DNA from 2 places in the Mycobacterium conspicuum genome. Region 1 is predicted to be linked to the other one. Evidence: riboswitches for the same ligand, from Rfam matches in the RefSeq annotation. Region 1 holds a riboswitch; the other holds the start of a gene.

Region 1 (11,795 bases):
ACGAAAACGAGACGTGTTTGTTCACGGTCTTCGGAATGGTCGGTCACGAGCCTCCGCGCGAGCTCGCCGGCATGCTGTCCTTCGCGGCCGAGTACGTGCCGGATCGCTTGCTGGAGGTGGTGCGCGCCGGTGAACCGCTTGGACCGGTGGTGCAGCACCGCATGCCGTGCAGCCAATGGCGCCGCTACGACAAGATGCGACGGTTGCCAGAGGGCCTGCTGGCTCTCGGCGACGCGGTCTGTAGCTTCAACCCCATCTACGGGCAGGGCATGTCGGTGGCGGCGCTGGACGCGGTGGTGCTGCTTGACTGCCTGCGGCGCGGTCTGACCGACCTGCCGCGACGGTACTTTCGTGCCGCCGCCAAGACGATCGGGGTGGCCTGGCAAACCGGGGCCACTTCCGATCTGGCGTTCCCGCAAGTGGAGGGGCGACGAACGGCATCGATGCGCCTGACGAACCGACTCGTGGATCGTGTCCTGACCGCCTGCGAGACCGATGCCGTCGTCACCACGCAGTTCTTCAGGGTCACCGGGCTGCTGGATCCTCCGGCGCGTCTACTCAACCCCGCACTGCTTGGCCGCGTCGCCAGGATCAATCTGCAACGCAGGCAACGCAATTCGCTGTCTCGACCGACCGCATCCAGGGTGAGTTAGCGATTGTCGCCCGGCGGTGCTTCGGTGTCCCAGGTGCCCGGGATCATCGGCATCGTTGGGCCGCTGCCGAAGTCGTCGGGAAGCGTGGTTAACCCCGCCGCCCGTCCGGCACCGGACTTGGTGGCGGTTCCGGCGAACCCCTGGGGCCCGGCGCCGGTCGCCGAGGCCGCTACCGCGCCAACCAGTTCGCCGGTATCCACGTCTTCCAAATCCATGTATTCGTAACCGCGCCCGAGCATCTGCGCCTTCACCCGTCGGCGCCGCTGCGTCTTGTCCTTTTCAATGGGTGCCGCCGCGGTCGCCGCGGCCGCGGCGCTGTCGGCCTCGGGCGCCTTTCGTCGGGCCCTGCCGGCCGCCGCCGCGCCGGTCGCCGCGGTCAGGCCGCCCACCAGGTAGGCGAAGTTCTCCATACCAGCAGGCATGGTCGCACCCATCGTCATGCTCAGGCCCGGGCCGCCAAGCGTCGGTGGCGTGAGCGACGGCGGTGGCGCCGTCGGTGTAGCGGCCGGGACGGTGGCCTCCACGGGGGCCGGCGTCGAAGACGACGTGGGGGTCGGGGCGCTCGGAGGCAGCGCCAGGACGGGCGGCGCAATGGGCGGCGCGACCGGGGGTGCCGGGGGAAGGGCGGACAGACCCGCCAAGCCGGCGAGGCCGATCGGCGCGAGCGCGCCGGTGGCCACCGTCACCAGCGGGGCGGTTATCAGGGGCACGAAAACCGTGAAGAACACCGCGGTCTGCTCGAGCAGCGTCTTCAGCAGCGCGATGGTGTCGGTGATGATCGTGCCGACGGCCTCGACGGTGGTGAACAGGATGGTGAAACCGATTGTCGCCGGATTGCCCGAAGCGAACGCCGCGGTCAGATCCAGCCCGATGTAGAAGAAGGTCTGCGACAGGTACGCGACATAGGAACCGATGTCCATCGGGTAGCCGAGGGCGAACGCGATGTTGTACGGGCTGAGGAAGATCAGCGGATTGCCGAGGATGGGCAGGTACGGATCGAAGCCGGAAAACATCGCCGCGAAGAAGGGGTTGTCGTACAACGCGTTGCTCAACGGTTGTAAAACGTTGTTCCAGTAGTCGATGAAACCGATCTTCGTCAGCCAGGCCATGACCTGGTTCTCCGTGTCGGGGGGCAGCGGGAAGAGCTTGTAGAACTCGTCTATCAGCGAGTGCACGATCGGCGGGACCTTTGGAGTCGGGTAGGACGAGGCCACCGCCGCGGTGGAGACCGCGTGGTAGGTGCCCATCACGGTCGCGGCCTGAACCCACATCCGCACGTAGTCGGCCTCGTTGAGCGCGATGGGAATGGTGTTGAGGCCAAAGAAATTCGTCGCCAACAACACCGCGTGGGTGGCGTGGTTGGCGGCCAATTCGACCAGGGTCGGCATCGCGGCAAGCGCGGCGGTGTAGGCGGTGGCCGCGGTTTCGTGTCGGACAGCCGCTGTCGCGCTGTCGGCGGCGGCCTGGGCGAGCCAGGCCAGGTAAGCGGCGTGGCCGGCGACATACGCCGCCGCGCTCGGGCCCTCCCACGCCCCGGCCTGCACGCCCGCGAGCAGCGCGATCAGCTCGTCGGCCGTCTCGGTGTACGCAGTGCTCAAGGCGGTCCAGGACGCGGACGCGGCCAGCAACGAACCTGGCCCGGGCCCGCTACTGAGCAGCGCCGAATGCACCTCGGGTGGTGAGGCCATCCAAATTGGGGCGGTCATCGCTGACGACCGAATTCGAGAGGGGCGGATTGCAGCGCCATGGCGGGTCAGCTCTCTCCGGGGAGATCCGCCCCGGGCTAGCAGGATGCGATGACGCGAGTCTCCTGGCTCTCGGATCTCCGCTCGCCTCGCCTTCCGGCCGTCAAGCTCAGTGGGCCGTGGCTGTTGAGGGTCGCTCCCCGATGACAGTGGCGGGACCGCGCCGGATTCACACCGGCTTCCTGCATCATCATCGCCTTACGCGCGATATTGTCGCACCCCGACAGTGTCGCGGGGTCCCATTTGGAGAAAACCGACGGTCGGGCGGTTTAACGCGCGATCGCGGGCGGGTAGGGCAGGTCGGTGCTGGAGTGCGGGTCGACGCGTACCGGGTGACCTAGGTAGGGAAACGCGCGTTGCGGGCAGGCGGGTCGGTCGCAGATCTTGCACCCCGCGCCGATCGGCACGATTGCCTCGGAGTCGGTCAGATCGATACCCACGGAATAGATCAGTTTCTCAGCGTGGTCCACGTCGCACCCCAGCCCGATGGCAAAGCTCTTGTCCGGACCGAGGTAGCGGCTGGGCTCGGTCGTGGTGGTCCGTGCGATCCAGAAATATGTACGTTCGTCGGGCATTTGAGCTACCTGGGTCAGGAATTGACCGGGGCGGGAGAACGCGTGATGAACGACCCACAGCGGGCAGTTGCCGCCGACCCGAGAGAAGTGGAATGCCGTGGCGGACTGCCGCTTAGAGATGTTTCCCGCGCTGTCGGTCCGGACGAAGATGAACGGTACCCCGCGCGCGGCGGGGCGCTGCAGGGTCGACAGTCGATGGCAGATGGTTTCGAAACCGACCCCAAACCGGCGCGCCAACTGGTCGATGTCATAGCGGACGCTTTCGGCGGCGTCGAGGAACCTCTGGTAGGGCAGCAGCAGGGCGCCGGCGAAGTAGTTGGCTAGGCCGATGCGGGCCACGCCGCGCGCGTCGTCGCTCAACTGGTCGTTGCCGGCGATGATTGCATCGATTGATTCGGCCTGGGTGAGCAACGCGATCTGGGTTGCGATCTGAAAGGCACGTTGGCCTGGGTGAAGCCAGCGAGCCAGGTACAACGTGCTCGAATCAGGCTGAAACAGGCGCTTGGAGTTGGGTTTTAGCGTCTGCCCGTCGTCGATGACCACCGTCACGCCGAGTTCGCTGTCAAGGAGCCGCGCCAGCTGGCCATCGAGGCCGCCGACCCGCAGTCGGTTGCGGTTGAACAGTTCCTCGGCCGCGATGTCGAGTTCCCCGATGTAGTTCTTGCGGTCGTAGAAGAAATCCCGGACCTCTTCGAAAGGCATGGGTTGCTGAGGCAACGCCGATGTCTCGACATTTGCACGGGTGTGCAGCGCCTCGAGATCCGCTGTGGCGTCGTGTAATCGGCGGTGTAGGTTGACCAACGTCTGACCGACGTCTGGCATCCGGGCGACGAGCTCTGCTATCTGTGCGGCAGTCGCGTTTCCCTCGGCAAGAACCTCCCGCAGGTCAGACACCAGACGGGCATCGGAATCCGGGGCGAAGTATTGCGTCGGTAGGTCGAAACGTTCGGTGAGGGTGAGCAGCACCGAGACCGTGATCGGGCGCTGGTCGTTCTCGAGCTGGTTGACGTAGCTCGTCGACAGGCCTAGGGCGCGCGCCAGCGCCACCTGGGTCAGGCCGTGCTCCTCGCGCAGCCGCCGCAGCCGAGCTCCGACGAACGTCCTCGCCACGTGTGTCAGAGTACGCCCTCGCCCTTACGCAAAATTCGCAAAATCGTATCGCCAAGGACACAAAATTACGCTTTTACAGTGCATTTACGCCATGGCAGCAGCTGCGTACCGTGCGGTTTATGCGGATCCATGAAGTTCGAACCCGACGCAGCGCTGAGGATTTCCCCCGCACTGATCACCTGGCTTGGAAGATCGCCGAGGTAGCGGCAGACCTGGTCGCCGTGCCCGCCGAGACCGAGGCGATGGTCATCAACCGCATCATCGACAACGCGTCGGTGTCGGCGGCTTCGGTCATCCGTCGCCCGGTATCCGCCGCCCGCGCACAGGCGCTGGCGCACCCAGCCCCATCGGTAGAGGCAAAGGCTAAGGGCGCGAAGGTTTTCGGTGTCGGTGGCGACTACTCGCCGGAATGGGCGGCCTGGGCCAACGGCGTCGCCGTGCGCGAATTGGATTACCACGACACGTTTCTCGCCGCCGAGTACTCCCATCCCGGGGACAACGTCCCAGCGCTGGTCGCCGTCGCCCAGCACCTCGGCATCGGTGGCACCGACCTGATCCGTGGCATCGCCACCGGTTACGAGATCCAGGTCGACCTGGCCAAGGGGATTTGCCTGCACGAGCACAAGATCGACCACGTCGCGCATCTGGGCCCGTCGGTCGCCGCCGGCCTTGGCACCATGCTCCGCCTGGACAAGGAGACCATCTATCAGGCCGTCGGCCAGTCGCTGCACCTCACGACGGCCACCCGGCAATCGCGCAAAGGCCTGATCTCGAGCTGGAAGGCGTACGCGCCCGCCTGGGCCGGCAAGGTCGCCATCGAGGCCGTGGACCGCGCGATGCGCGGGGAGGGTGCGCCCGCCCCCATCTGGGAAGGCGAGGACGGGGTGATTGCCTGGCTGCTCTCGGGCCCCGAGCACACCTATCAGGTTCCGCTTCCCGAGCCGGGGGAGCCGAAGCGCGCCATCCTGGACACCTACACCAAGGAGCACTCGGCCGAATACCAGAGCCAGGCGTTGATCGACCTGGCCCGCCGGATGCGCGAGCGCATCGGCGACCTGGACCAGATCGCCACCATCGTCCTGCACACCAGTCACCACACCCACTACGTGATCGGCACCGGGGCGGGCGACCCGCAGAAGATGGACCCGGACGCCTCCCGCGAAACGCTCGACCACTCGGTGATGTACATCTTCGCCGTCGCGTTGCAGGACGGCGCCTGGCACCACGAGCGCTCCTACGCACCGGAGCGGGCCCACCGGCCGGACACCATCGAGCTGTGGCACAAGATTTCCACCCGCGAAGACCCTGAATGGACCCGGCGCTACCACGCAAGCGACCCGGCGGAGAAGGCGTTCGGCGCCCGCGCGGAGGTGACCCTGAGGAGCGGCGAGGTGATCATCGACGAGATCGCCCTCGCCGACGCTCACCCGTTGGGCGCCAGGCCATTTGAGCGAAAGCAGTACATCGGCAAGTTCAACGAGTTGGCCAACGGTGTGGTCACCGACACCGAGCAACACCGGTTCATCTCGGTGGTGGAAAGCCTTGCCGAACAGCGGGCCGGCGCGCTGGGTGCGCTCAACATCGTCGTCGACCCCTCAGTGCTCGACATGGCGCCGACGATTCCGCCAGGGATCTTCTGATGAGCGGCTTGCTCGCCAGCGACGTCCCCGCTGCCGGGAAGCGGGCCAAGTTCCGCAGCGGCCTGGAAAGCGGCCGGCTGCTTCGGTTTCCGGGGGCCTTTTCGCCGCTGGTCGCCAAGTTGGTCGGCGAGATCGGATTCGACGGCGTGTATGTGTCGGGCGCGGTGCTGTCGGCCGACCTCGGCCTGCCCGACATCGGACTGACGACCCTGACCGAAGTCAGCTCGCGGGGAGCGCAGATCGCGGCGGTGACCGACCTGGCCACTTTGATCGACGCCGACACCGGGTTCGGCGAACCGATGAGCGCCGCGCGCACCGTGACGCTGTTGGAGGACGCCGGACTGGCGGGCTGCCATCTCGAGGACCAGGTCAACCCCAAGCGATGCGGGCATCTGGACGGCAAAGCGGTCGTGCCCACCGGAGAGATGGTCAAACGGTTGCGTGCCGCCGTATCCGCGCGGCGTGACCCGAATTTCATCATCTGCGCGCGCACCGACGCCGCAGGCGTCGAGGGAATTCCCGCCGCGATCGACCGGGCCAAGGCCTACGCCGACGCCGGCGCCGACCTGATCTTCACCGAAGCCCTGTATACCCCAACGGAGTTCGAACAGTTCCGCGAAGCGGTGGCGACCCCCTTGTTGGCCAACATGACCGAGTTCGGAAAGTCGCAGCTGCTGACGGCGGCACAGTTGTCCGAGATCGGCTACAACGTCGTGATCTATCCCGTCACGACGCTGCGCCTGGCGATGCACGCCGTAGAGGTCGGACTCCGTGAAATCGCCAGTACCGGTACGCAATCCGGCCTCCTCGACCGCATGCAACATCGCGGCCGCCTCTACGAGCTGCTGCGTTACGCCGACTACAACCAATTCGATTCCGACATTTACAACTTCGCCCGCCAAGGAGTCACCCAGTGAGCACGATTGACGACCAACCCCGCATCTACAAAGGCCTGGCCGGTGTCGTCGTTGACACCACCTCGATCTCCAAGGTCGTGCCGGAAACCAACTCCCTGACGTATCGCGGCTACGCCGTGCAGGACCTGGCCGCGCACTGCAGCTTCGAGCAGGTGGCCTACCTGCTGTGGCATGGCGAATTGCCCAACGATCAGGAACTGGCGTTGTTCACCCAGCGCGAACGCGCTTCGCGTCGGCTCGACCGATCCATGCTGTCGCTGATCGCCAAGCAGCCTGACACCTGCCACCCGATGGATGTGGTGCGCACAGTGATCAGCTACATGGGCGCCGAGGACGCTCAAGAAGACGACAGCAGCCCCGAGGCCAACTACGCCAAATCCCTGCGGATGTTCGCGGTTTTGCCGACCATCGTGGCTGCCGACATGCGTCGCAGGCGCGGCCTGGAACCCATTGCCCCGCATAGTCATATGAGCTATGCGCAGAACTTCCTGCACATGTGCTTTGGCGATGTCCCTGAGCAAGTGATCGTCGACGCGTTCGAACGGTCCATGGTGCTCTACGCCGAGCACAGCTTCAACGCCTCCACATTCGCCGCGCGGGTCGTCACCTCCACGCAATCCGACATCTACAGCGCGGTCACGGCGGCTATCGGCGCGCTTAAGGGCCCGTTGCACGGCGGAGCCAATGAAGCAGTTATGCACGACATGATCGAGATCGGTAGCGCCGACAACGCCGCCGAGTGGCTGCAGGGCAAGATAGACCGCAAAGAAAAGATCATGGGCTTCGGTCATCGCGTATACAAAAACGGTGACTCCCGGGTGCCGAGCATGAAACAAGCGTTGAGGCGTGTTGCCGCCGCCCGCGACGGCCAGAAGTGGCTCGACATCTACGAAGTGCTGGAGAAAGGGATGGCGTCCGCCAACGGGATCAAACCCAATCTGGATTTCCCGACCGGGCCGGCCTATTATCTGATTGGCTTCGATATCGGTTGCTTCACACCAATTTTCGTGATGAGCCGCATCACCGGGTGGACGGCGCACATCATGGAGCAGGCCGCCTCCAACGCTCTGATCCGTCCGCTGAGCGAGTATGTCGGCCCGCCGCAGCGTGAGCTCAAAGTGACCCGCTAGCCCACCTGTGGTTTCGAAAGTTCTGGTCGCCAACCGGGGCGAGATCGCGATCCGGGCGTTCCGCGCCGCCTATGAACTGGGCATGAGTACGGTCGCGATCTACCCGGTCGAGGACCGCAACTCGGCGCATTGGACAAAGGCGGACGAGTCGTACCAGATCGGCGAAGAAGGCCATCCGGTCCGCGCCTACCTCAACGTCGAGGACATCGTCGCGACCGCGAAAGCGTGTGGTGCCGACGCGATCTACCCGGGCTACGGCTTCCTATCGGAGAACCCCACTCTGGCGGCGGCCTGCGCGTCAGCCGGCATCACCTTCGTGGGGCCGTCGGTGCAGGTTCTCGAACTGACCGGAAACAAGTCGCGGGCGGTGGCCGAAGCCCGGGCCGCGGGGCTGCCCGTCCTGGCGTCGTCGCCGCCATCCTCGTGCACCGCGGACCTAGTGGCCGCGGCCCACTCGATGCAATTCCCGTTGTTCGTCAAGGCGGTAGCCGGTGGCGGCGGCCGAGGAATGCGCCGAGTAAGCAATTCCGCTGAATTGGCCGAGGCGATCGAGGCGGCGTCGCGGGAAGCCGAGTCCGCCTTCGGCGACCCGACGGTGTTCCTCGAGCAGGCGGTGGTCAACCCGCGCCACATCGAGGTGCAAATACTGGCCGATCTTTGCGGAAACGTGATCCACCTCTACGAACGGGACTGCAGCCTGCAGCGCCGCCACCAGAAGGTCGTTGAGCTGGCTCCCGCGCCGAACCTGAAACCTGAGCTACGCGAACGCATCTGCGCGGACGCGGTGGCGTTCGCGCGGCATATCGGATACTCGTGCGCGGGAACGGTCGAGTTCCTCCTCGACGAACGCGGCAACTACGTCTTCATCGAGATGAATCCGCGCATCCAGGTAGAACACACCGTGACCGAGGAGATCACCGACGTCGACTTGGTGTCCAGTCAGCTGCGCATAGCATCCGGACAAACCCTGGCCGATCTGGGCTTGAGTCAAGAGTCGATCACACCGCACGGCGCCGCGCTGCAGTGCCGAATTACCACCGAGGATCCCTCCAACGGGTTCCGGCCCGACACCGGACGCATCACCGCCTATCGCACACCGGGGGGCGCGGGGATCCGATTGGATGACGGCACGCACTTGGGTGCAGAAGTGTCGGCGCATTTCGATTCGATGTTGGTCAAATTGACCTGCCGCGGATCCGATTTCGCGGCCGCCGTGCGCCGCGCGCGACGGGCGGTCGCCGAATTCCGCATCCGCGGAGTAACCACCAACACCGCGTTCCTTCAGGCCGTGCTCGACGACCCCGATTTCGTAGCGGGCCGCGCGACGACATCATTCATCGACGAACGCCCACAGCTGCTGACCGCGAACGCCGGCGCTGACCGGGGTACCAAGATCTTGCACTATCTCGCCGAAGTGACCGTCAACCAACCGCACGGTCCTCGGCCATCGTCGGTGTATCCACACGACAAACTGCCGGAGCTCGACCCTTCGCTGCCGCCGGCCCCGGGCTCCAAACAGCGTCTCGCCGAGTTGGGCCCCGAGGGATTCGCGCGCTGGATGCGCGAATCCGAAGCCGTCGGTGTCACCGACACGACTTTCCGCGATGCACATCAGTCGTTGCTGGCGACCAGGGTTCGCAGCACCGGCCTGCTCATGGTGGCACCTTACATCGCGCGGATGATGCCTCAGCTGCTCTCGGTGGAGTGCTGGGGCGGCGCAACCTACGACGTGGCCCTGCGATTCTTGAAGGAAGACCCGTGGTACCGCTTGGCCGCGTTGCGTGAGGCGATGCCCAACATCTGTCTGCAGATGCTGCTGCGCGGACGTAATACGGTGGGCTACACGCCGTATCCGGAGATCGTGACGACGGCATTCGTCGAGGAGGCCGCGAGCACCGGCATCGACATCTTCCGGATTTTCGACGCGCTGAACAACGTGGATTCGATGCGACCCGCGATCGACGCCGTCCGGGACACCGGCACGGCGGTAGCCGAAGTCGCGATTTCCTACACCGGCGACCTCAGCGATCCGGCCGAAAACCTCTACACCCTGGACTATTACCTGAAGCTGGCCGAGCAGATCGTCACGGCTGGCGCGCACGTTCTGGCGATCAAAGACATGGCGGGGCTGCTGCGGGCCCCGGCCGCCACGACGCTGGTATCGGCGCTCAAGTCCCGCTTCGACTTGCCGGTGCACGTACACACCCACGACACCCCGGGCGGCCAACTGGCCACGTATCTGGCGGCCTGGCAGGCGGGGGCGGACGCGGTCGACGGAGCGGCGGCGCCGCTGGCGGGGACGACGAGCCAGCCCTCCCTTTCCTCGATTGTTGCCGCGGCGGCCCACACGTGTTACGACACCGGCCTGTCGCTTACCGCCGTGTGCGATCTGGAGCCGTACTGGGAGGCACTGCGAAACGTCTACGCGCCATTCGAGTCCGGGCTGCCGTCCCCGACTGGGCGGGTGTACCGTCACGAAATCCCGGGCGGGCAGTTGTCGAACCTGCGTCAACAGGCCGTCGCGTTGGGCCTCGGCGATAGATTCGAGGACATCGAAAACGCCTATGCCGGTGCCGATTCGATCCTGGGACACCTGGTCAAGGTGACTCCGTCGAGCAAGGTGGTCGGGGATCTGGCGCTGGCATTGGTCGCGGCCGGGACCACCGCGCAGGACTTCGCCGCTGATCCGGCGCGCTATGACATTCCGGATTCGGTGGTCGGCTTTCTGCGCGGCGAACTCGGGGACCCGCCCGGCGGCTGGCCGGAACCTTTGCGCACCAGAGCCTTACATGGTCGTGGACCCGCAAAGCAGGAGCAACCACTCTCGGCCGAGGATGAAGGCTTGTTGGCTGTACCGGGGACGGAGCGCCAGGCTACTCTGAATCGGCTGTTGTTCCCGGGGCCCACCAAAGAGTTTGAGGCTCACCAGGAAAAGTACGGCGACACGTCACAGTTGAGTGCGAATCAGTTCTTCTACGGACTGCGCCACGGCGACGAACATCGCGTCAAGCTGGAGCGCGGTGTCGAACTGCTGATCGGTCTGGAGGCGATCTCGGATCCCGACGAACGCGGAATGCGCACGGTGATGTGCATTCTCAACGGGCAGCTGCGTCCCGTGCTGGTGCGCGACCACAGTGCGGCCACCGACATCCCGACCGCGGAAAAGGCCGACCGCGGCAACGTCGACCACATCCCCGCGCCGTTCGCCGGCGTCGTCACCGTCACAGTCGAAGTCGGCGAGGAAGTCGAGCCCGGGCAGACCATCGCGACAATCGAAGCGATGAAGATGGAAGCCGCGGTCACTGCCCCCAAAGCCGGAAGGGTCGTACGCGTCGCGGTATCTCGCACCGCGCAAGTCGAAGGCGGCGACCTCTTGGCGGTCATCAGCTGACGGAAAAGGATCGGTATGACACTGAAAACCATCGCGCTTGAGTTGGTACCGCCGAACGTGGACGGGGGAAAGGACCGCGCATTAGCAGACGTGCGCAAAGTCGCGCGGTTATCGGCCGAGTCGGGCCTGGACGGACGGATCCGGCACGTGATGATCCCCGGGCTGGTCCCCGAGGACGGCGACCGGCCCGTCGCGATGGAGGCCAAGCTGGACGTGCTGGACTTCTGGTCCGTCGTCAAACCCGAACTGCCCGGGCTCAGCGGGTTGTGCACGCAGGTCACCGCCTTCATGGATGAGTCCGACCTAGATCATCGCCTCGCTGAGCTGACCGCGGCAGGCATGGAGGGCGTCGTCTTCGTCGGGGTGCCGCGCACCATGAACGACGGTGAGGGCTCCGGTGTCGCCCCGACGGACGCCTTGTCGATCTACCGCGAGCAGGTGGTTAACCGCGGCGTGATCGTTATCCCAACGAGGGAAGGCGAGGCGGGCCGGCTCAACTTCAAGTGCGACCAAGGCGCTACCTACGGGATGACCCAGCTCTTGTATTCCGATGCGATCGTGGGTTTTCTGACCGAATTCGCAGCGAGCACTGATCACCGTCCGGAGATCCTGCTTTCGTTTGGGTTCGTCCCAA
Region 2 (11,795 bases), 1.5 Mb from region 1:
CGACGATCCCCTCCTCGACATCGGCTGCCGGGAAACCGAATTCGATGGCGACCATCCGCTGGCGCGTCGAATCCTTGAGATCCTTCAGCACGCTTTGATAGCCCGGGTTGTACGACACCACCAGGCCGAATCCTGGCGCGGCGTCCAGCGTGACGCCGAGACGCTCGATGGGCAGCTGGCGGCGGTGGTCGGCGAGCGGATGCAGCACCACCGTGGTGTCCTGCCGGGCCTCGACCACCTCGTCCAGGTAGCAGATCGCGCCCTCGCGCACCGCCCGGGTCAGCGGGCCGTCCACCCACACCGTCTCGTCGCCGCGCAGCAGATAGCGGCCGACCAGGTCCGCGGTGGTGAGGTCGTCATGGCAGGCCACGGTGATCAGCGGCCGGCCCAGGTCATGCGCCATCGCCTCGACGAACCGGGTCTTGCCGCACCCGGTGGGACCCTTCAGGACCAGCGCCAGGCCCTGCCGGTAGGCCGCCTTGAAGATGGCCTCTTCGTTGCCGATCGCCTGGTAGTAGGGCCGCACTGTGTCTTTCTCCGAACCTTCCCCGTCCGCCTCGGACGGGGCGCCGTTCCGGTAAGCGATCCCGGACTCGTTGGCCATAGCGTCCCTTCTGCCGTCCGCCGCACTGCGGTGTTCCGAGCCTAACCCGGAACAGATGTTTGTTTCAATCTTCATGACACCCTCCGGCGCACCTCGACCGAACGCAGCGCGGACCGGAACAGCGGCCCGATCACGCCGGCCAGCTGATCGGGGCGCGCGATCGTCGCGTGCGCGGTGCTGCCGAACACCGCGCGCAGCGAGCGCCGCTCGCTTTCGGAGGCCCCCGCTCCAATGGTCAGGCACACGCAGCCGGTGCCCCGGCGGCGGGCCTCGACCAACGCGCGACGCGCGTCCGCGGCCCCGTAGGGCCTCTCGTAGCCGTGGTCGTAGGCCAGCCCGTCGGACAGCACCACCAACAGCCGCCGCGACGTACCCCCGCGCGCCTCTAAGACCGCCGAGCCGTGGCGGATCGCCGCGCCGAGGCGGGAATACGCTCCGGGCTCTAAGCTGTTGAGCCGTCGCATGATTCGGGCGTCGAGGTGATCGTCGAACCGTTTGACGGGCACCATGCTGACCGCCCCCCGACCCTGCGAGTAATACGCGTAGAGCGAGACCCGGTCGCCGAGGTCGTGCAGCGCGACGGTCAGGTTGGCCACCGCCGCGCGCTGTTGTTCGTGCACCGTCCGCCCGACCGTGCCGGGCTCCGCCGTCGACCCCGACACATCGAGCAGGAGCAGCACCGACAGGTCACGTCGGCGCCGCAGGCTGTCCAGGTACACCGCCTCGTCGGGCACCGATCCGGCCCGTACTTCGACGCGGGCTTCCACGGCCGCGTCGATGTCGATGTCGTCGCCCTGCGACTGCCGGTGCCGGCGGTGCAGACCCATACCGAGCCGGGACAGCGGGCGTCGCACCCCGATCGCGCCGTCGATCGCCTGCGTGGCCGTCACCTTGATCGTCGGCTCGACCTCGCGCACGGTGCACCACGCGGGCCGGTACGCCTTGCGGGTGACGTCCCACTCCGGGTATTTCACGCCGTCCGCGGCGACCTCGTGATCGTTGATATCCTCGCCCGGCGTCGAGGCCAGCGACGACACCGCATGCAGTCCACGCTTCGACGAGTTGGTGCGATGCGTCGGGCTGTCCGCGCCGGGTGGGCCGCCGCCGCTGCCGGTCTTGCGCTGTGACGACAGCAGCTTCTTCAACCACTTGCCGATGAAGCCGCCCCCGCCGACCGGGCTGCTGAACAAGTCGGGATCGTCGGAGTCGTCGACCTGCGTGTCGTCCAACTCCTCGAGTTCCTTGTCGCCGCGTTTGGCCGGGACATGTTGCACCTCATCGTGCTGTTCGGCCACCCGCGCGCACGCGGCCAGCACCTTTGCCGCCCGGATCACGCCGAAACCGGGCGCCGGGTCGCCAATCGGGTCCCGCCCGGTCGCGATGCTCAGCGACTCGGTGGGCGAGCCGCTGCGGCGCGCGATGTCGGGGTCGCCCATCGACGCGAGGCTGCCCGGGAGCAGGTGCGCGTTGCTGACCAGCGCCCGGTGACCCTCGATCGCCAGATAACGCCTGGCCAGCCGCGGGTGGCGGACCAGCGGGCGCACGACGTCGGGCTTAAGGCTGCCGGCGGCGATCAGCGACGCCTGCACCGCGATGGCCGGGAGTCGCCCCGCGACCGAGCCGTCGACGTAGATCGTCTGACCGTCGGTCCATGACGGCTCGCCCGCCGGCAGTTCGGCAACGGCGACGGCCCGGCCCGCCAGCGCGGAGGCGAGCATGCCCAGAGATTGCAAACGAACGCCCCGCCTTCGTTGACCAAATATCTGTTCCACCGTAGAGTCCGGTTCGGCCGGGGTCAATCGGATCGGGGACAGCGTGGACGACGAGGAGCTCAGAAACCAGGTCAGGCTGCTGACCGACCGTTCGGAGATCTGGGACTGCATGCAGCGCTACGCGCGCGGGATCGACCGGCAGGACCGCGCGCTGCTGCGCTCGGCCTACCATGACGGCGCCGTCGATGACCACGTCGGATTCGTGGGCGTCGTCGACGATTTCATCGATTGGGCGCTGGCGTATCACAGCACGCAGACGCGATACCAGCACTATCTGCTGAACCACACGGTCGACATCGATGGCGACGAGGCGCACGCCGAGACCTACTACCTGTTCGTCGGGACCGACCGCGAACCGGCGAATCACCTGACGATTTCCGGCGGTCGCTACATCGATCGCCTGGAGCGCCGCGACGGACGGTGGGCGATCGTCGACCGGGTCTGCCTGGTCGAATTCATGGACGAATCGCAGTCGCTGCTCACCGACGAAGCCATCGCCGCCGTCGCGGGCGCGCGCACCCCGCACCACGGCCCGACTGACCCCTCGTACGACCGCCCGTTCACGGCGGCGCGGGCGGTCAATCGCTAAGGGGGACAGCATGATTGACTTCACCGACCGGGTGGCCGTCGTCACCGGGGCCGGCCGGGGTCTCGGGCGGCTGTACGCGCTCGACCTGGCCCGCCGCGGTGCCGCGGTGGTGGTCAACGATTTGGGTGGCTCGATGGCCGGCGATGGTTCCGACTCCCGCGTCGCCGACGACGTGGTCGACGAGATCACCAGGGCCGGCGGCACGGCGGTGGCCTCGTATGACTCGGTCGACAGCCTGGCCGGCGGCCAGGCGATCGTCGACGCCGCGCTGGACGCCTTCGGTCGGCTCGACGCCGTGGTCAGCAACGCGGGCATCTTCGGCAGCGTGCCGTTCGAAGACCTCTCGGCGGACGCGTGGGCCCGGATGCTGCGGGTCCATCTCGATGGCGGCTTTTACCTGGCGCAGCCGGCGTTTCGCGTGATGAAGAACAACGGCGGCGGCAGGTTCGTGTTCATCTCATCGTCGGCCGGGATCTTCGGTCAGCCGATGGAGGCGCATTACGCCGCGGCCAAGGCCGGCCTGGTGGGCCTGACGAACGTGATCGCGATCGAGGGTGAGGCGCACGGCATCCTCGCCAATTCGGTTATGCCTACCGGCTTCTCGCGCATGGTCACCGAAACCGTCGGGGACGAGAAGTTCCTGGCCGAATCGGGCTTCATGCGGGCGATCCGCCCCGAACTCGTCGTGCCCCTGGTGACCTTCCTCGCCAGCACCGCCTGCACGTTCACGCATCGGAACTATTCCGCGTCCGCCGGGCGCTATGCTCGCGTGTTCGTCGGCCTGAGCGAGGGCTGGCTGGCGGAGCTGGAGGACGGTGCGAGCCAACCGACCGCCGAGGACATCGCGGCGCATCTCGAGCAGATCTCCGCGACCGAAAGGTTCATTGTGCCTACCTCGATCGTCGACGAGGTGCTGGAAGTGTGCGAGCGACGCGGCATCAGCGCGATGCCCGGCAATGCGGAGGTAGCATTCCCGGAACCCCAGCGCGGACTGTAAGAAAGAACAGTGGACTTCTCCTATCCAGCGGAAGTGGAACAGTTCCGCGCCGAGCTGCGCGACTGGCTGTCCGCGAACCTGACCGATGAGCTCATCGCCGCCCGCCGACCCGCCGGCCGCGACGACGCGGCGTTCGAAACGCTGCGCGGCTGGAACCGGACGATGGCGGACGCGGGATGGGCGGCGGTGTCCTGGCCCCGCGATTACGGCGGCCGCGGCGCGACGGTCCTCGAGCAGCTGGTCTACACCGAGGAAACCACCCGGGCTCGGGCGCCGATGCCGCTCAACGTGATTGGGCTGAACAACATCGCGCCCGCGATCATGCAGTACGGCACCGAAGACCAGAAGAAGACGCTGCTGCCCCGCATGATGCGCGCCGACGACATCTGGTGCCAGGGGATGTCGGAGCCGGAGGCGGGATCTGATCTCGCCTCACTGCGCACGAAAGCGGTGCGGGACGGGGACGAGTTCGTCGTCAACGGCCAGAAGATCTGGACCTCGCTCGGGCACCGCGCCGACTGGTGTCAGCTGTATGTGCGCACCGACCCCGATGCTCCCAAGCACCAGGGGATTTCCTGCCTGATCGTCGACATGAAGCTGCCCGGCATCGAGGTTCGCCCGTTGGTCACGCTGAACGGCGACGCCGATTTCGCCGAGGTGTTCTTTCACGACGCCCGGGTGCCGGCCAGCGCGTTGCTGGGTCCGCTGAACGGCGGCTGGGGGGTGGCCACCACCACGCTCAGCCACGAGCGTGCCGGCGCCGCCCGGTTGTACGCCGAGATGCAGGTGCGGCTCGAAGAGCTGGTGGATGACTTCGCCGCCGCCGACGCCGGTCTGCTCGACGATCCCGTGACGCTGCGCCGCCTTGGTGAAATCGCCGTTCGCATAAAGTATCTCGAAGTCCTGTGCCAGCGATCGATCTCGGCGACTCTGCACGGGGGTGATCCATTCGGGTCGGCCAGCCTGGCCAAGACCGTGTGGGGTGAAATCGGGCAAGAACTGGCGGCTTTGGCCTTCGACGTGCTGGGTGACCGTGGTGCTGGCGCGGTGTGGGCCAACTACCGCCTCACGTCGCGCTCGCTGACCATCGCGGGCGGCACGACCCAGATCAACAAGAACATCACCGCGCAGCGCGTATTGGGGTTGCCTCGAAAATGAACCTCGAACTCACCGAAGAACAAGTGGCGCTGCGCGACACCACCCGGCGCTTCCTCGCTGAGAAGGCGCCGATTTCGGGCCACGTGCGCCCGTTGCTCGACGATGCCACCGGCACCACCGAAGCGGTGTGGCGTGGCCTCGCCGACCTCGGCACCACCGGCCTGCTGGTGCCCGAAGACCATGGCGGCGCCGGCATGACGATGGTCGAGGCCGGCGTCATCGCCGAAGAACTTGGCGCCGCACTGCATCCCGGGCCGTGGTTGTCGACCGCGGTCGCCGCCCCCCGCGCGCTGACCCGCCTTGGCGCCGCGTCGCCCAAGCTGTTGGCCGGGATAGCCGAAGGGACGACGATCGCCACCGTCGGCTTCTTGGATGGGGGGAATTCCTCGGTGGTGTCCGACGGGACCGTGCTGCGCGGGGAGATCGGCGCAGTACCCGACGCCGCAGCCGCCGACGTCTTGCTGATCCTCGCCGAAGATGCCGAAGGCACCGGGCTTTTCGCCGTGCAGGCCGATGCGCCCGGTCTATCGCTAACGCCCGAACGCGGTATCGATCAGACGCGCAAGGAGTTTCGCGTCGCGCTGGACTCCGTACCCGCCCAGCGGCTGGCCGCGGCTTCGTCGGAGGCCGTGACGGCGGTGGTTGACGACTTTCTGATCGCCGCCGCCGCCGACGCGCTCGGCGCGGCGCGGGCGGTCATGGACCTCGCAGTCGAATACGCCAAAGCCAGACAACAATTCGGCCAGCTGATCGGCTCGTTTCAGGCGGTCCAGCACATGTGCGTGGACATGTATGAGACCGTCGAGATGGCTCGCAGCGGCGTGATCCACGCGCTGTGGGCGGCAGATGCCGACCTGCCCGCCGAGGACAGGCACCTGGCGGCGGTGCGCGCAAAGGCGTTCGCCGGGCGGCTGGCCACGGTGGGCGACACCGCCATTCAGGTGTTCGGCGGCATCGGCTACACCTGGGAACACGACGCTCATCTCTACCTCAAGCGCCTGCTGAGCTGGAGCGCTCTGCTCGGCGGACCCGATCGTTACCTCACCGAACTCGGTAAGCACTTGACGGCGAGGGCCAACCGATGATGGACGCTGATTACCTGCTCAACAACACCCGCTCGGCACGCAAGACACTCGATCTGGACGCCTCGGTCGAACTCGCCGATATCCGGGAGTGCCTGCGCGTCGGGCTGCAGGCCGCCAACGGGTCGAATCAGCAGAACTGGCGGTGGCTGGTCGTCGCCGACCCTGCGGTGCGGGCCGAGATCGCCGAGCTGTACCGCAAGGCCTACCTGCTGCGGGTGGGCGGCGAGCTATTCGCCGACAAGATGCCGCCCGGCACCGCGGCAACCCGCCTGATGTCGTCGACGGAGTGGCTGGTCGTCAACATGGCGAAGGTGCCCCTGCTGGTAATCCCGTGCTACGAGGCCTATTTGCCACGCATCGACGGGGACGAATCGTTTCACCTGGCGACGCTGTACGGCTCGATCTTCCCGCCGGTGTGGAACTTTCAGCTGGCCCTGCACACCCGCGGCTACGGCACCTGCATCACCACGCTGCACCTGCAGTACGAAGCCGAAGTCCGCCAGCTGCTGGGCATCCCGGACACCTATGTCCAGGGCTGCCTGCTGCCGGTAGGACGGCTACGCGCCGGGCATACCTTCCGGCCGGCGCTCCGAAAGCCCGTCGAGGAGGTGGTCGCGCTGGACCGTTGGGATGGACCGCCGCTATAGGATGGGCAGATCACGGCGGTAAGCAGCGCCTTTCTGCGGGGGCGGTTTGATAGCCTTTACCAAAGATTTGGTTCGAGGTATTTCCGGCGCTGGGAGGACTGGCTAGCCATGGCCAAAGCCGATGCCCTGGCCGAGGGCCGACGGTCGACGGCCGGCGGCGCGGACGACGGGACGCGTCGGACCGAGATCCTGCAGACCGCGGCCTCCCTGATCGCCTCGTCGGGCCTGCGTACCTCGCTGCAGGAAATCGCCGACGCGGCAGGCATTCTCCCCGGCAGCCTGTATCACCACTTCGAGTCCAAAGAAGCGATCCTCATCGAGCTGATCCGCCGCTACCAGGACGACCTGAATCGCATCGGCCTGGAAGCCCAGGCGAGGCTGGACGAACCCGACGACCGCCCCGTCTCGGAGAAGATCATCGAGTTGGGTTCGACGATCGCCAGATCCGCGGTGCAGCACCGCGCCGCCCTGCAGATGTCGTTCTACGAAGGGCCGAGCGCCGACCCCCAGCTCATCAAGCTGACCCGGCAGCAGCCCGTCGCGATCCAGGAAGCCATGCTGCAGACGCTGCGTGCCGGCCGCTGGAGTGGATACATCAAACCCGACCTGGACCTGCCCACCCTGGCCGACCGGATCTGCCAGACCATGATGCAGGTCGGGCTCGACGTCATGCGGCACAACTCGCCGACCGACCAGGTGGCCGGGCTGCTGTGCCGGATCATCTTGCAGGGGTTGGCCGCTCAGCCGGCCACCGACGCGGCGTTGGACCGGTCCGAGGCGTTGGCGGCCGCGACCGAGGTCGTCAAGACCTGGGCCGACGACAACGAGGCCGATGCCCGCGACAAGGCCGCGCACGTCCGCGCGGTGGCCCGCGCAGAGTTCGGCCGCAAGGGCTATGAGGCCACCACCATCCGGGATATCGCGGCGGCGGCGGGCCTGGGGACCGGCACCGTCTATCGGGTCATCGGATCCAAGGACGAGCTTCTCGACTCGATCATGCGGTCCTTCGGCCGCAAGGTCGAGGCCGGCTGGGTCGGCGTGCTGCGCACCGACGCGACACCCGCGCAGAAACTGGACGCACTGAGCTGGGTCAACGTCAACGCCCTGGATCAGTTCTCCGACGAGTTCCGAATCCAGCTCGCCTGGATGCGGCAGTCACCGCCGACCGCCAACCCGGGCTGGTCGTACCCCACCCGGCTGCGTCAGATGAAATCGCTTCTCGCCGAAGGGATCCGGTCGGGCGAGATCCAGATCGGCGCGCCATCGACCGCGATGCTGGCGCGCTGCGTCATCGGGCTGCAGTGGATACCGGAGAACATCCTGCGCGCCGTCGGCAAACGCGCGGCGCTGATCCATGTGCGCGACACCGTGCTGCGCGGCGCCGCGGTCCGTGACGGCTGAGATCTCGCAAACAGAACCCGGTATTGAACCAAAAAACTGTTACCCATACAGTTGGGCCAGTAGAACCTCATTGGCGTTGGTTGAGAAGGGGATTTCCATGTCTATTGTCGATCGGTTGCGCTACGACGGTAAGCGCGCACTGGTTGTCGGCGGTGCGACCGGCATGGGCGCGGCGGCCGCCAAATCGGCCGCCGAACTCGGCGCCGAAGTCATCGTGCTGGACTACGCGCCGGTGGATTACGACGTCGCCCAGGCGGTGCAGGTCGACCTGCGCGACCCGGCCTCGATCGACGCCGCCCTCGAGCAGATCAGCGGGCCAATCCACGCCGTGTTCTCCGCGGCCGGGGTGGCCGACGGGACGACCGACCTGCTGAAGATCAACTTCATCGGTCACCGCCACCTCATCGACCGGTTGCTGGAAAAGGACCAACTCCCGAACGGCTCGGCGATCTGCTTCATCTCCTCGGTCGCCGGCATGGGCTGGGAAAACGATTTGGAGTTGATTAACGAGTTCCTGGCGACACCGGACTTCGCCGCGGCGGTGGCCTGGTCGGAGGCCCACGAGGCCGAGGGCATCATCCACTACGGCACCAGCAAGAAGATCATCAACCAGTACGTGGCCATGCAGGGTTACCCGTTGGCGAAGAAGGGCATTCGCATCAACGCGATCTGCCCGGGCCCCACCGACACCCCGCTGGCCCAGGCCAACGCGGACCTGTGGCTGTCCTTCGCCCAGGACTACCGCGACGAGACCGGCTGCAAGGTGCACACCCCCGAGCAGATGGGCGACGTGATGGCGTTCCTCAACAGCGAGGCCGCCTGCGGCGTCAGCGGGATCACCCTGCTGGTGGACTCCGGCCACACCATGGCGTCGATGACGGGCTCCTGGGCGGCGGGCAAGCCGATCATCGACCTGATCATGGGGAAGGTCAAGCTCTGACATTTCCGCGTACCGTCGGGACACATGGCACGCGTAGTCATCATCGGCGGGCACGGCAAGGTCGCCTTGCAGGTTGCGCGCATCCTGAGCGAGCGCGGCGACGCGGTCAGTTCGGTCTTCCGTAACCGCGACCACTCCGACGAGGTCGCCGCGACCGGGGCGAGCCCCCTCGTCGCCGACATCGAGCGCCTCGACACCGACGCGCTGGCCGAGCTGCTGGCCGGGCATGACGCGGTGGTGTTCTCCGCGGGGGCGGGCGGCGGCAACCCGGCGCGGACCTATGCCGTCGACCGCGACGCGGCGATCCGCGTCGTCGATGCCGCCGCCCAGGCGGGCGTGCGGCGGTTCGTGATGGTGTCCTACTTCGGGGCGGGCCCGGATCACGGTGTGCCGCAGGATGATTCGTTCTTTCCCTATGCGGAAGCCAAGGCGGCCGCCGATGCGCACCTGCGCACCAGCGACCTGAAGTGGACCATCCTCGGGCCCGGGCGGCTCACGCTCGATGACCCGACGGGCCGCATCATGCTGGGTGAAGGGAAGGGAAACGTGTCGCGTGCCGATGTCGCGCTTGTCGTGGCCGCGGCGCTCGCGGACGACTCGACCAGCGGCCGCACCATCGACTTCAACAACGGCGACATCCCTATCGCCGAAGCGCTGGCAGGCTGACGTAAACTCCACCTCGCTACTGGTCTGCTGACGCCGCTCACGCGGCGCCGGCATCGAGCGAAGCGTGTTAGGAGGCTTCGCAAGAGGGAACCCGGTGCAAGTCCGGGACTGTCCCGCAGCGGTAAGCAGGAACGACCGCCGTCAAAAGCACTGGTCACCAGACTGGGAAGCGACGGCCATTAGGAGCACCACTGGAGTGCGCGCCTGCGAGTCCGAAGACCTGCCAGCAGTACCGGGCGCGCCGCGCCCGGTGGCTCATCGCCTCGTGGAATGGGCGTTCGGCCGAAGCCGTTGCGGTATTTGTGCACCGCTTATCGGGTCGGCTGCGTGTCCGCGGGCGGTGACCATACCGTCAATAGAAGGACCAGCTCGTGACCGCTAAACCATTCACCGCAACCATTATTGGTTCCCCGCGCATCGGCCCAAAACGCGAACTCAAGCGCGCCACCGAGGGCTACTGGGCCGGCCGGACCAGCCGATCGGACCTGGAATCCGTGGCCGCGACTCTGCGCCACGACACCTGGGCTGCCCTGGCGGACGCCGGCCTGGACTCCGTGCCGGTGAACACCTTCTCCTACTACGACCAAATGTTGGACACCGCCGTGATGCTCGGCGCGCTGCCCGCTCGGGTGGCCGCGATTCCTGACGAATTGGACCGCTACTTCGCCGCGGCGCGCGGCAACAAGGATGTCGCGCCCTTGGAGATGACGAAGTGGTTCGACACCAACTATCACTACATCGTTCCCGAGATCGAGCCCGCGACGAGGTTCGCACTGAACCCGGACAAGGTGCTCTCCGAGTTGAAAGAGGCTCTCGCGCAGGGCATTCCAGCGCGCCCGGTCATCATCGGCCCGATTACCTTTTTGCTGCTGAGCAAGGGCGTGAACGGCGCGGGCGCACCGGTCGAGCGATTGCAAGAGCTCGTCCCGATCTACTCCGAGCTGTTGTCCCTGCTGGCCGACAACGGCGCGCAGTGGGTGCAGATCGACGAGCCCGCGCTGGTGACCGACATCTCCCCCGACGCCCCCGCACTGGCCGAGGCGGTCTACAACGCACTGGGCAAGCTCGCCAACCGGCCCGCCATCCACGTCGCCACCTACTTCGGTGACCCCGGCGACTCCCTGGCGGGGCTGGCCCGCACGCCCGTCGAGGCGATCGGCGTCGACCTGGTCTATGGCCGGCACACGGCGATCGCCGCGGTGCCCGAGCTGGCCGGCAAGACCCTGGTGGCCGGCGTGGTCGACGGGCGCAACATCTGGCGCACCGACCTGCAGGCGGCGCTGGGCAAGCTGGCGAGCCTGCTGGGTTCGGTGGCCCACGTCGCGGTCTCGACGTCGTGTTCGACGCTGCACGTGCCCTACTCGCTGGAGCCCGAGACCGACCTGGACGAGGCGCTGCGCAGCTGGCTGGCTTTCGGCGCGGAAAAGGTGCATGAGGTCGCGGTCCTCGCGCGCGCGCTGCGCGAGGGTCGTGAGGCGGTCTCCGACGAAATCGAGGCGTCCAACGCCGCCGTCGCCTCCCGGACCAAGGACCCGCGGCTGCACAACGACGAGGTCCGGGCCCGCATCGCCTCGATCGTCGCCTCCGGCACGCACCGCGGCGACGCGGCCGGCCGCCGCGTCAGCCAGGACGAGCGCCTGCACCTGCCCCCGCTGCCGACCACGACGATCGGGTCGTTTCCGCAGACCGCCGAGATCCGCAAGGCCCGCGCCGCGCTGGTCGCCGGTGAGATCGACGAGGCCGAGTACGACCGGCGGATGAAGCGGGAGATCGCCGACGTCATCAAGCTGCAGGAGGACCTCGGGATCGACGTGCTGGTGCACGGCGAGCCGGAACGCAACGACATGGTGCAGTACTTCGCCGAACAGCTGGACGGCTTCTTCGCCACCAAGAACGGCTGGGTGCAGTCCTACGGCAGCCGCTGTGTGCGGCCGCC

Evidence for each region. Region 1 has a riboswitch for cobalamin ahead of G6N66_RS27780 (PPE family protein). Riboswitches for the same ligand answer to the same signal wherever they lie in the genome.
Region 2: another riboswitch for cobalamin. It lies ahead of metE (5-methyltetrahydropteroyltriglutamate--homocysteine S-methyltransferase); the one in region 1 lies ahead of G6N66_RS27780 (PPE family protein).

Annotation. Positions count from the first base shown of each region.
Region 1 covers NZ_AP022613.1:6,029,262-6,041,056, forward strand. Annotated here, with positions in the region: gene G6N66_RS27775 (FAD-dependent oxidoreductase) at 1-653, shown strand, start outside; gene G6N66_RS27780 (PPE family protein) at 650-2,359, opposite strand; cobalamin riboswitch at 2,435-2,628, opposite strand; gene G6N66_RS27785 (short-chain fatty acyl-CoA regulator family protein) at 2,668-4,092, opposite strand; gene prpD (2-methylcitrate dehydratase PrpD) at 4,203-5,723, shown strand; gene prpB (methylisocitrate lyase) at 5,723-6,640, shown strand; gene G6N66_RS27800 (bifunctional 2-methylcitrate synthase/citrate synthase) at 6,637-7,770, shown strand; gene G6N66_RS27805 (pyruvate carboxylase) at 7,778-11,161, shown strand; gene G6N66_RS27810 (mycobacterial-type methylenetetrahydrofolate reductase) at 11,177-11,795, shown strand, end outside.
Region 2 covers NZ_AP022613.1:4,519,149-4,530,943, forward strand. Annotated here, with positions in the region: gene G6N66_RS20595 (CbbQ/NirQ/NorQ/GpvN family protein) at 1-604, opposite strand, end outside; gene G6N66_RS20600 (nitric oxide reductase activation protein NorD) at 676-2,322, opposite strand; gene G6N66_RS20605 (nuclear transport factor 2 family protein) at 2,420-2,965, shown strand; gene G6N66_RS20610 (SDR family NAD(P)-dependent oxidoreductase) at 2,976-3,962, shown strand; gene G6N66_RS20615 (acyl-CoA dehydrogenase family protein) at 3,972-5,120, shown strand; gene G6N66_RS20620 (acyl-CoA dehydrogenase family protein) at 5,117-6,205, shown strand; gene G6N66_RS20625 (nitroreductase family protein) at 6,205-6,852, shown strand; gene G6N66_RS20630 (TetR/AcrR family transcriptional regulator) at 6,961-8,253, shown strand; gene G6N66_RS20635 (SDR family oxidoreductase) at 8,351-9,193, shown strand; gene G6N66_RS20640 (SDR family oxidoreductase) at 9,218-9,859, shown strand; cobalamin riboswitch at 9,871-10,101, shown strand; gene metE (5-methyltetrahydropteroyltriglutamate--homocysteine S-methyltransferase) at 10,231-11,795, shown strand, end outside.